4 regions of the Thermoanaerobacter brockii subsp. finnii Ako-1 genome follow, and region 2 is predicted to be linked to each of the others. Evidence: a T-box and tRNA genes for the amino acid it is inferred to sense, from the RefSeq annotation. Region 2 holds a T-box; the other regions hold tRNA genes.
What was found. A T-box is a leader RNA that pairs with one kind of tRNA and senses whether it is charged. The one in region 2 lies ahead of leuS (leucine--tRNA ligase), so its partner is inferred to be a tRNA-Leu.
Positions count from the first base shown of each region.

Region 1: it has a tRNA-Leu gene. The T-box ahead of leuS (leucine--tRNA ligase) is inferred to sense a tRNA for this amino acid. The anticodon was not compared.
Region 3: it has a tRNA-Leu gene. The T-box ahead of leuS (leucine--tRNA ligase) is inferred to sense a tRNA for this amino acid. The anticodon was not compared.
Region 4: it has a tRNA-Leu gene. The T-box ahead of leuS (leucine--tRNA ligase) is inferred to sense a tRNA for this amino acid. The anticodon was not compared.

Region 1 covers NC_014964.1:1,493,992-1,497,195, forward strand. The annotation lists gene typA (translational GTPase TypA) at 1-331, opposite strand, end outside; gene THEBR_RS07465 (C40 family peptidase) at 449-1,588, opposite strand; cyclic di-AMP (ydaO/yuaA leader) riboswitch at 1,594-1,724, opposite strand; tRNA gene THEBR_RS07470 (tRNA-Leu) at 1,904-1,988, opposite strand; gene THEBR_RS07475 (peptide ABC transporter substrate-binding protein) at 2,062-3,204, opposite strand, start outside.
Region 2 covers NC_014964.1:2,002,935-2,006,138, reverse strand. The annotation lists gene THEBR_RS09955 (ABC transporter ATP-binding protein) at 179-904, shown strand; gene THEBR_RS09950 (ABC transporter permease) at 901-1,653, shown strand; T-box leader at 1,720-1,925, shown strand; gene leuS (leucine--tRNA ligase) at 1,985-3,204, shown strand, end outside.
Region 3 covers NC_014964.1:1,056,807-1,060,010, forward strand. The annotation lists gene THEBR_RS05090 (ABC-ATPase domain-containing protein) at 32-1,732, shown strand; tRNA gene THEBR_RS05095 (tRNA-Leu) at 1,791-1,879, opposite strand; gene THEBR_RS12775 (peptidoglycan-binding protein) at 2,248-3,204, shown strand, end outside.
Region 4 covers NC_014964.1:1,679,252-1,682,455, reverse strand. The annotation lists gene thiE (thiamine phosphate synthase) at 1-491, shown strand, start outside; gene thiM (hydroxyethylthiazole kinase) at 493-1,287, shown strand; gene thiW (energy coupling factor transporter S component ThiW) at 1,280-1,771, shown strand; tRNA gene THEBR_RS08375 (tRNA-Leu) at 1,914-1,998, shown strand; gene tig (trigger factor) at 2,172-3,204, shown strand, end outside.

The DNA.
Region 1 (3,204 bases), 510 kb from region 2:
GTGGCATAGGTCCTTCAAAAGAATCTACCAACAAAAGTACCCCATCTACCATTTTTAATACTCGCTCTACTTCACCGCTAAAATCTGCATGTCCTGGGGTATCCACTATATTTATTTTCACATCTTTATATCTAACAGCAGTATTTTTGGCAAGAATTGTTATGCCTCTTTCTCTTTCTAAATCGTTAAAATCCAAAATCCTTTCCTCAACTTTTTCATTTGCCCTAAAAATACCGCTTTGTTTAAGCATAGCATCAACCAAAGTAGTTTTTCCATGATCAACATGAGCAATAATGGCTATATTTCTTACATCTTCTCTTACATATTTCATAAGGTATCTCCTTCCATAAAATAGGCTATATCGCGTATACAGTATTATATGATATATCAAGGAATAAAAATAGTCAATATAAAAAAGAGCACTCCTTGGAGTACTCTTTTTTTATGCTTATCTTATAACGCGTCGTGCTGTAGTATAATGGTCTTTATAATATCCCGAAGTTATATTACTTATTATCACTTTTCCAGCCCCTGAAGAGCTGTGTATAAACTCACCATTGCCTATATATATTCCTGAGTGATTTATCACACTACTTCCCAAAGTTTTAAAAAATACCAAATCTCCTGGTTGAAGGTTGCTATAACTTACATATTCTTCTACAGTAGATTGGTCCTTCGCCGTTCTTGGTAAATTAATATCAAAATTCTTAAAAACATATTGAACAAAACCGGAACAATCAAACCCTGCAGGAGATGAACCTCCATACACATACTTGGTTCCCAAAAGAGATTTAGCAAATTCTATAAGCTTGTTTACCACACTTCTATCTACGTCTCCTCTTGATACAATCGTTTGTGTTCCTACTGATAAATATTGGCCATATATCCAACCTTCTCTTCCATCTGAAAGCCTTATATTGTACCATCCATTTTGATTTCCTAATACATCCACTTTTGTATTTTTTGTAACTTGTGCTATCACATTGGCAGATATATTACCTGCACTTCTCACATTTACTACACTACCTGTTACTATGCCAACAGCTATTGGTGTTCTATTAACACTTCCTCTTGATACAGTAGTATCTACACTTTTTACTGCTAAATATTGACTGTAAATCCATCCTTCTTTGTTGTTAGAAAGTCTTACTTTGTACCAATCATTTTGCTTTCCTAAAACATCTACTACAGTATTTTTTGCAAGTTGTGTTATTATGCTTGCAGATAAACTGGCTGCACTTCTTACGTTCACTCTACTACCGGTCACAGTACCAACTCCTGTTACCGGTGCATTTTGGCCATTAACTAATGCTAAATACTCTCCAAAAACCCAACCTTCTTTTCCATCTGAAAGCTTAATCTTGTACCATCCATTTTGCTGATCTAACACAGTCACAGTATCATTTAAATTTAGCCGTGTAATAATGCTTCCTGATAAACTGCCCTGCGTTCGTACATTTACATAATTTCCCGTAATCTTTCCAACTCCCAATCCTTCTGCAAACGCTGGGTTCAAAAAAGAACTACCAATCAGCGTCGCGCCAAACACAGAAATTCCAAAAATCATCTTTCCTATTCGCTGATCCACTGCAAATCTCCTTCCTTTATTGCCTCCGGAGTTAGCTGTCGGGTGCGGGACAGAAGGTATCCCTACTGCAGCTTCACTGCAGATTAACCCCAAAAAGCGGTTCCTCCGTACCTTTCGGATTCGGCAAGATTGCATATTTTGTCCTTTTGTCTTATCTTATCATATCCTACAGTCAAAGTCAATGTTTACATTACATTTTCTTAAACTTTTTAATCTTTTTTTAATATATTTTATAAAAAATTAATAATTTGTGTGACAAAAAAATAAAAGGCTTAACGCCTCTTTTCTCTTTTATTTATGGTGCGGATTTATTTATGGTGCGGAGGGTGGGACTTGAACCCACACGGGAAACCCCATACGCCCCTCAAACGTACGCGTCTGCCAGTTCCGCCACCACCGCACGCTTTTTTAATTTCGTCACACTATGAATTATATAATCTTTTTAGGTCAGTGTCAATACCTATTTTTTAATACTACTTTTTTATATACCATTTTTCTATATTGTCGAAAACATTAAATCCAGTAGGGTCCACACCTTTTACATTGTCATATGCCATAACTGCTCCTTCAATATAGAAAAGGCCAATTATAGGTTGTTCCTCTAAAAAAACTTGTTCCAAAACTTGATAATCTGCTTTTAAAGAATTTTCTTCTAAATCATAAAAAATTCTACTATATATTTCATCAACTTTAGAATTACTATAACCCATAAAATTATCTTTGCCTTTTGTCATAAACATCGCAGACATATCTTGATTATAACTTAAATTCCACTCCATTAGCACCAAATCAAACTTACCCGAATACACAGAACTTAGTAAATTATCCCAATCTTTTGGTACAATTTTTATTTCAATTCCTATGCTTTTTAAATTATTCTTTATAATTTGAGCAGTCTTAATTAAATAAGGATTATTTACATTTACTATCAAATCAAATTTAAGTTGATAAGTTCCATTGTTCCTTATCCCTTTAACTAAATTCCAACCATTTTCCTCTAATATTTTATTTGCCTCTTTTATATCGTAATTATGAGCTACTATTTTACTACTATAAAGCCATGAATCAGGGCGGACTGGAATGCATGACTTTAACCCATGACCAAAATATACATCTCTCAAAATTTTGTCAGTATCTATTCCATAACACATCGCTTTCCTGACATTTGAATCTTTCAACGCTGGATTTTGATAATTAGGAGCCATAAATACATAATCTTGCATAACGTATTTATAAATATTTACATTTGAAAGCTCTTTGTATTTATCCCAGTCTATGTCACTTAAAAAAGTAAAATCTGCTTCTTTGCTTTGAAAAGATGTTATCATGGCATTTTCATTAGGCACAATTTTAAATACTATATTATCTATATAGGGTTTGTCGCCTCTATAATAAGGATTTTTTTCAAAAATAACCTCTCTGCTAACACTGTAAGAAGATATCTTATATGGTCCTGTACCAATAGGTACGATGTCTTTATTTAAAATATCTTCCTTGCTCTTGTATTGGTGCTCGGCTAAAATAGGAAAAGTAAATAAAGCTATTGGATTTGCAGCAGGTTTATTTAAAACAACTTCAAATTCATAATCACCGTTTGTCTTATAAGAGGAGAGATA
Region 2 (3,204 bases):
CAGGATAGCATAGGGAAATAATTACCTCATATTGTCAATTATATTTTATTACTTTAACAAAAGAATGTCAAATAAATATCAAAGTTGAAAAGAAATTTTTAGCTTTGTTGACTTTAATGAGAGATAGAGATACAATTTAAATATAAATGTAACAGTTGTTACAATAGAGGTGATTTATGTGAATAAAATAGAATTTAAAGAGGTAAGCTACAATAGTTTTGGAAAAGAGATATTAAAAAACATTTCTGTAAAGTTTGAAGGTGGAGCAATACATACTATTGTCGGCCCTTCTGGAGCTGGAAAATCGACGCTGATTAAACTGATAAACCGATTGATAGATCCAACCCATGGCAGTATTTTAATAGACGATGTGGATATTAAAACAATAGATGTGATAGACTTAAGAAGGAGAGTTGGAATGGTTTTTCAGCAGCCTCATCTTTTTGAAGGGACAGTAAAAGAGAATATTGAGTATGGTCCAATGCTTAAAGGCGAAAAAAATGTCAATGTGGAGTATTATTTGAGCATTGTAGGATTGAATAGTGAGTATGCTACAAGGAATGTGAAAAATTTATCAGGAGGGGAACAGCAAAGAGTTTCTATAGCGAGAACTCTTGCAAATAATCCTGAAGCTCTTTTACTTGATGAACCTACTTCAGCCCTTGACCCTACTTTTACAGAAATAGTAGAGAAATTGATATTTAACCTAAAAGAAAAAATGAATTTGACGATTATTTGGATAACTCACAACATGGAACAGGCTAAGCGCATTGGAGATTACACAGCACTGCTTAACAAAGGGCAATTAATAGAATATGCTAAAACTTATGATTTTTTTACAAATCCCCAAAATGAAATTACAAAATTGTTTATACAAGGTAAGTTAAAGGAGGAAGTTAAATGAGTGTATTGTCTTTGACATTGGCGTCAAGTCTTGTGCTAATATCAATTTTTGTTTCTTATTACCAAAAGCTGGGGATTGAAAAGGAAATAGTTATAGGTACTATAAGAGCAGTTGTGCAGCTTACAATAGTGGGATACATTTTACACTACATATTTGCTGCAAATAATGCTTTATTTACCTTGGCAATGGTGGCTTTAATGATAGTAGTTGCTGGAAATAATGCTTCAAAGAGAGGGAAGGGCATACCGAATGTTTTTTATTTTATCACTTTTTCAATTGCCTTAAGTGCCGCGATTACAATTTCTCTGCTCATTTTGTTTGGAAATATACATTTTAGACCCCAGGAAGTTATACCTGTATCAGGAATGATAGTAGGAAATTCAATGGTAGCCTCAGGACTTGCTGTTTCAAGGCTAAAAGACGAAATAAAAAATAAGTCAGAGGAAATAGAGGCGTATTTGTCACTTGGTGCAACTTCAAGGCAAGCAGCTCAAAAAGTGATAAAGACAGCGATAAAGACGGGAATGATTCCTACAGTTGACAGCATGAAAACTCTTGGCATCGTGCAACTTCCAGGAATGATGACTGGTTTAATATTAGGAGGGGTAGACCCTATTAATGCAGTTAAGTACCAGATAATGGTTACTTTTATGCTGGCATCAACAGTTTCGATTTCTTGCTTTAGTGTTACTTTTCTCACCTATAGAAACTTTTTTACTAAGTACCATCAACTTGTGTCTGATTTATAATAATATTGTTTAAAAGGATATTGCATTTATTTTTCTTTTGTAATAAAATAATGTACAAATCTATTTGTAAATGCGATGAAGTGGAGTAGTAAGCATGATAAGCTTTCAGAGAGCCGTTGGTTGGTGCAAAACGGTAGCTTCTCCTGCTGAAACTCGCCACGGAGTAGGTATACCGAAGTTTAGTAGGTATACACGGTTACCGCCGTTACAGGTTCGAGTGGGCGTATGCCAACAAGAGTGGTACCGCGGAAGTGAAGTCTTTCGTCTCTTTAAGATGAAAGACTTTTTTTAATAGAGAAAAATAATAAAATTTAATGCAGAGGTGGAGGGTATGGCGTATTCGGTTGAAATTGATAGAAAATGGCAAAAAAGATGGGAAGAGACAAAACTTTATAAGTTTAATCCTAAAAATGTAGATAAAAAGCTTTATTGCCTTGAGATGTTTTCTTATCCTTCAGGTGCCAAGCTTCACGTAGGACATTGGTACAATTATGGACCTACTGATTCTTGGGCGAGAATGAAAAGAATGCAAGGATGGGAAGTTTTTCATCCAATGGGATTTGACGCTTTTGGACTTCCTGCAGAAAACTATGCCATAAAGACGGGAATACATCCTTATGATTCCACCATGGAAAATATAAGGACGATGGAAAAGCAGCTTAAAGAAATGGGGGCGACTTTTGATTGGGACTATGAAGTAATAACTTGCTTACCGGAATACTACAAATGGACGCAGTGGATTTTCTTGAAGCTTTTTGAGGCAGGCCTTGCCTATAGAAAAAAAGCGCCAGTGAATTGGTGTCCCAGTTGTCAAACTGTTCTTGCAAACGAACAAGTTATAGATGGGAAATGTGAAAGGTGCGGCACTGAAGTTACAAAGAAAGATTTGACTCAGTGGTTTTTTAAGATAACTGCTTATGCAGAAGAACTCCTTGAAAAACTGGATGAACTTGATTGGCCTGAGAAGACAAAAATAATGCAGAGAAATTGGATTGGAAAGTCGGATGGAGCAGAGATAGAATTTAAAGTAGCCGGAAAAGACCTGACATTTAAGGTATTTACTACAAGAGCTGACACGTTGTATGGAGCGACGTATGTAGTTATTGCGCCAGAACACGAAATTGTAGATTTAATTACTACAGAAGAATATAAACAAGCTGTTGAAGAGTATAAAGAATACGCGAGAAAACAGAGTGAGATTGAAAGGTTGTCTACTGAAAAAGAAAAGACAGGGGTATTTACAGGAGCATACGCAATTCATCCTCTGACGGGAGAGAAACTCCCTATTTGGATAGCAGACTATGTCCTTGCAACATATGGAACAGGATGTGTCATGGCTGTTCCTGCCCATGATAAAAGAGATTATGAGTTTGCAACAAAATACAACCTTCCTATAAAAAGAGTGATAAAAGGAATTGGAGATGTGGAGGACAGTCTACCCTTTGATGAGTATGGAGTGCTTGTAGACAGTGGAGAATTTGCAGGTTTGAAATCAGAAGAAGCGAGGATAAAAATTGTAGAAAAATTAAAACAAGAAGGTAGAGCAGAGTT
Region 3 (3,204 bases), 950 kb from region 2:
TATGGAAATTATAACAAAGGAGTGTTTACAGATGACAAAAGAATACCTTAAGAAAAAGCTTGATAAAATAGATGGAAAGGGGTATAAAGCTTACAAAGACCTTGAAGGAGAATATGAGTTTGAAAAATTTATACTGTATATTGACCATGTTCAGGGAGACCCTTTTGCACCTCCTTCAAGGATAAGGGTTAAAGTGCCTCAAAATATAGCTGATTTTGAGTTTTCCATGTATAACAATCCCTCAAGGCAAGTTGCTTTAGAAGATTTTTTGACAAGGTCAGTTTTTGAAGTTATAAAAAGGTTGCCTTCTTTAAAAGGTACAGGACATAGTGGGGATATTTACATAGACAAAGGTGGTCAACAAATAATTAAAAGAAGTGCAATGGTAGTTAACAAAGATTATGTAGAAGCAAGATTGAGCATAGGACTTCCTGCTTTTGGTAGACGAATAAATAGCAGTGGTGCCCAAAGAATATTTCTTGAATTTTTACCTCAAATTGTAGAAAAAAGTCTTTTAAAAAAGAGCCTCGACGTACAAGATATATGGCTATGGGTTGAGACAGTGGAAGACCAAGATTACCTTAGAAGTCAACTAAAAGAGAGAGGGCTTGTGGCTTTTGTGGCTGATGGTGCGATTCTTCCTAGAGAAAGCGGCATAAGTGATAGACCTTTAAAAGGCGGTAATGTAGTACCTTTTGAGTCGCCGGATAGCTTGAGGATTAAGTTTCAACTTCCAAATCGAGGAGAGATAACGGGGATGGGAATACCCGAAGGAGTTACGCTTATTGTGGGCGGCGGTTATCACGGCAAGTCTACCTTGTTACAAGCTATTCAAAAAGGGGTATACAATCACATACCAGGTGATGGCAGAGAGTTTGTTATAACTGTAGCTGATGCAGTAAAAATAAGAGCAGAGGATGGCAGAAGGATAGAAAAAGTAGACATAAGTCCTTTTATAAATAATTTGCCAAATAACGTAGATACCACAAGGTTTACTACCGAAAATGCCAGTGGCAGTACTTCTCAAGCAGCAAATATTATTGAGGCGATAGAAATAGGCACTAGCTTACTGCTTTTGGACGAAGATACTTCAGCTACTAATTTTATGATAAGGGATGCGAGGATGCAAAAACTGATTGCAAAAAAAGAAGAACCTATAACTCCTTTTATTGATAGAGTAAAACAGCTATATAAAGATAATGGCATTTCTACGATTTTAGTTATGGGTGGCAGTGGAGATTATTTTGATGTTGCAAATTGCGTAATTAAAATGCACAACTATAGACCTTATGATGTGACACAAGAGGCAAAGAAAATTGCTGAACAATTTAAAACAAATAGGGAAGTTGAGGGAAATAATGAGCCTATAGTTATAAAACCAAGAATTCCTCTTAAAAAAGGGCTTGAGGTAAAAGGCAAAAAGATAAAGTCAAAAGATGAGGATACTATTAGATTTGGATACCAAGAAATCGAATTGGATTATGTGGAACAATTAGTAGACAAAAGTCAAACAAATGCAATAGGGGAGATAATACGCTATATTGCTAGTAAATATGTAGATGAAAAAAGCAGTATAAAGGAAATATTAAAAAAGGTATATAAGGATATATACGAAAAAGGACTGGACGAGGTATCTTCTTTTTATGGTAAGCATCCGGGCAATTTGGCATTGCCAAGACTTCAGGAAGTAGCTGCTGCATTAAATAGGTTGCGAAGCTTTACTGTAAAATAAAAATAACCTCCCCAGCAACACCGAACTCGCTTGAGGAGGCTAATCCTTCATTTCTAATTGGTGCCGAAGGTGGGAGTCGAACCCACACGGGGTGTGAGCCCCACTGGATTTTGAGTCCAGCGCGTCTGCCAATTCCACCACTTCGGCGAGTTATTACATTTGATATATTATCACAGGTCAGTAAAAAATTCAATACCCTTTTTATATTTTTGTGTAGGTGTTTTTATTTGTAATCTATTCAAATTCGACATTATTTTTTAAAAGCCTTCTTATTTTCAACATATGGAAGAATTTTCTACGGAGATTTTTTTAAAAAAAGCAGGATTTTTAATGATTAGTGTAGAATATTAGGTTATGTAAAGAACGCAGGAATACTTAGTAAAGTATTTTAAAAAGATGACGATATAACTTATTGGATTGGTGTCTCTTACTTTATATACATAATCTAAAAAAACGTAATTTTTAATGTCTTCCTAAGTTGAAACACTTGGGAAGAAGGGAGAGGAGAAGCTATAATGAATAACAAAAAAGTAATTAGCGTTTTACTTTCTTCAACTTTAGTTTTGTCATTAGCTAATAGTGCTTATGCTGCTACAATTTTAAAGTATGGAATGCGCAGCCCAGAAGTTAGGCATCTACAGCAAAATCTCAATAAGGCAGGTTACTTTGTTACTGCTAATCCTACTGATTATTTTGGACCAGCTACTAAGAATGCTGTTATGCGTTTGCAGAAGGATTATAATTTAGTACCGGATGGTATTTATGGGCCGTTAACAGAAAAAGCTCTTATGGATAAATTAAATGCTATTTCTAAGGCAACAACTCAAACTTCTAATACTTCACTGCAAACTCAAAGTACAGTGACAAGGACTTTGAAGTATGGAATGCAAGGGAACGATGTAAAAGAGCTTCAAAATGCTCTTGCAAAATTAGGATATTTTAATACTACACCGACAGGCTATTTTGGTTCGATAACACGGGATGCAGTTATAAAATTTCAAAAGGCAAATAATTTGACTCCGGATGGAATTGTGGGACCTCTCACACAAAAAGCTATTTCGGAGAAGTTAAATGTAAGTTTACCTTCCAGAGGAGATGTAAATAGAAGTACTAACACGACACAGAACTCCAGCAATTCAAACCAAACTCAAAGTACAGTGACAAGGACTTTGAAGTATGGAATGCAAGGGAACGATGTAAAAGAGCTTCAAAATGCTCTTGCAAAATTAGGATATTTTAATACTACACCGACAGGCTATTTTGGTTCGATAACACGGGATGCAGTTATAAAATTTCAAAAGGCAAATAATTTGACTCCGGATGGAATTGTGGGACCTCTCACACAAAAAGCAATACAAGGTTTATTGGCTGGAAAAGACCAGCAAGCATCTCAACCTACAGACTCACCAAAAATTCAGTATCCCAGTGGGTTTTCAAGGAATATGAAAAAAGGGGATACTGGCGATGATGTA
Region 4 (3,204 bases), 320 kb from region 2:
TTGCTCTCAAAGTTAAAGAAGTGACAAAAAGAAATAGAATCCCTCTCATTATTAACGACAGAGTGGATATAGCTTTGGCAGTAGATGCAGATGGAGTTCACGTTGGACAGGAGGATTTGCCGGCAGATATTGTAAGAAAAATAATAGGTCGTGATAAAATAGTAGGGGTATCAGCGAGAACAGTGGAAGAAGCTTTAAAGGCACAAAGGGATGGAGCGGATTATTTAGGGGTAGGTGCGGTGTTTAAGACTCCAACAAAGCCGGAGGCAGAAGCCATTGGAATAGAAGGGTTAAAAAAAATAAAAGAGGCTGTTACTATTCCAGTCGTTGCAATAGGAGGTATAACGAAGGATAATGCTTATGAAGTCATGTTAAAGTCAGGAGCAGATGGGATATCCTCAGTTTCAGCTGTATTTTATGGGGATATAGAAAACAATACAAGAAAACTCTTGGAGGTTATAAAAAAAGCGATAAATGATAGGAGGATTTGAAATGAAAAAAGAATTGTTGAAAATTTTAAGAGAGAAAAAACCTTTAGTTCACCATATTACAAATATAGTTACTGTCAATGATTGTGCTAATATAACACTGGCTATAGGAGCATTGCCAGTCATGGCACATGCCTTGGAAGAAGTAGAAGAAATGGTAAGTGCAGCAGATGCTTTAGTTTTAAATATAGGCACTCTTACAAATGAACAAGTAGAAGCGATGATAAAGGCAGGAAAGGCTGCAAATAGACTTAAAGTACCAGTTATATTAGACCCTGTTGGAGCGGGAGCTACGAAGCTTAGGACACAAAGCTCAAAAAAGATATTAGAAGAGGTAAAAATTTCTGTGATAAAAGGGAATAGTGCTGAGATTTCAATACTTGCAGGCAAAGGTGGGAAGATACGCGGTGTAGAATCTCAAAGCGGAGCAGATGATATTTCTGAAGCTGCAAAAGATTTAGCAAACGCGTACAACGTTGTAGTAGCAGTGTCAGGTGTTACTGACATAATTACTGATGGAAAAAGAATTGCGTATGTAAAAAATGGGCATCCTATGATGGGCACTGTTACTGGCACAGGTTGTATGCTTACCTCTGTAGTAGCGAGCTTCTGCGGAGTATGTGAAGATTATTTTGCAGCTACAGTAGAAGCTTTTGTAGCTTTTGGAATAGCAGGTGAAAGAGCCGCTCAAAGCAGCAATGTCAAAGGGCCCGGCAGTTTTAAAGTGACATTTTTTGATGAGATATATAATCTCACGCCGGAGATAATAGAAAAAGATAAGAAGGTGGAGTATGAATAAAATACATCGTATGGTTTTTATGGCACTTATTATTGCTATAGGCACCTTTGCTTCTCAATATGTATGGTTTAGTGTAGGTGCTGCCAAAGTTACACCTGTTCAACATGCTATTAATGTTATTTCAGCAGTTTTTTTGGGCCCTTGGGGAGCGTTAGAAGTAGCTTTTATTATAGGACTTTTGAGGAACATCCTTGGTGTTGGATCGCTTTTGGCATTTCCAGGAGGAATGGTTGGTGCGTTCATTGCTGGATATCTTTATAGATTTACACGTAAATTTTATTTTGCCTCTATAGGAGAAGTTATAGGTACAGGCATTATAGGGGCTTTGCTTTCTTATCCTATAGCTAAGTATATACTTGGAAGTTCCGGTGCGGCTTTTATGTTTGTCATTCCATTTTCGCTTTCCAGTACAATAGGCTCGGTTATAGGATATGTAGTGGTATTGGTTTTAGGAAAATATAAGAAGTTGGATTATAGCAATTAAATATACTAATACAAAAACTGTATTATTAAAAAACATCCATTTGCAATAGCACTCTTGACATGGCAATAAATCTCTGATAAAATTACTTTGCACAGATTCTTACTCTATGGTTCGAGTTCCTAATGGTGCACCATATTAATATGCGGGCATGGCGGAATTGGCAGACGCGCCAGACTTAGGATCTGGTGTCTTTCGACGTGGGGGTTCAAGTCCCTTTGCCCGCACCAATAAAAATTTTAAGGAAGAAAAATATATATTTGACAGAAAAATAATGCAGTAAGCATTATTTTTTTTGCATAAAATTACAACAACTTGAGTTTGATTCACCGTTTTTTTATGTTATAATATTATAAGTTTAGAAGACTTTATACGAAAGAAAGAGAATAGGAGGATTTGCTTAATGGGTGTGAGTCTTAAAAAATTAGAGAAAAGTGTTGCGACGATTGAACTTACAATACCGAGTGAAAAATTTGAAGAGGGTTTAAATTTTGCTTTTAAAAAGAATGCATCTAAATTTAATGTACCCGGCTTTAGAAGAGGAAAGGCTCCGAGAGTAATTGTAGAAAGATATTATGGTGAAGGAGTCCTTTATGAAGATGCTGTAGAGTATGTTTTTGATGAGGCGTATAAGGAAGCTCTTAAAACGTTTAATTTAGAACCTGTTGATTACCCAGATATTAATATTTTACAAATTGGGAAAGGGAAAGATTTGATTTTAGAGGCAACAGTACCTGTAATGCCTGAAGTAGAATTAGGTGAATATAAAGGCATAGAAATTGAAAAAATAGAGTATAATGTGTACGATGGGGATGTAGAATACGAATTAGAAAAATTAAGACAGCAAAATGCGAGGATTGTGCCTGTAGAAGGAAGACCGGCTGAGAGCGGAGATATTGCTGTAATAGATTTTGAAGGATTTATTGATGGTAAGCCTTTTGAAGGCGGTAAAGCTGAAAATTATGAATTAGAATTAGGTAGCAATACTTTTATTCCCGGGTTTGAGGACCAAATAATAGGCCACAATGTAAATGAGACTTTTGATGTAAATATTACTTTTCCTGAAGATTATAGAGTAGAAGAATTAAGAGGCAAATCAGCTGTTTTTAAAGTCACTCTTAAGGCTTTAAATAAAAAAGAACTGCCAGAGTTAGACGATGAATTTGCAAAAGATGTAAGTGAATTTGAAACGTTAGATGAATTAAAAGCTGATATAAGGAAGAAATTAGAAGAAAAAAATAGGGTAGAAGCAGAAAATGAAATGAAAGAGAAAGCAGTAATGAAAGTTGTAGAAAACGCAAAAGTTGATATACCAGATGTTATGGTGGAAAGGCAAATAGATATTTCTTTGAGGGATTTAGATTATAATTTGAGATATCAAGGTTTAGATTTAAATAGCTATTTATCAATTACAGGGAAGACTTTAGAAAATTTAA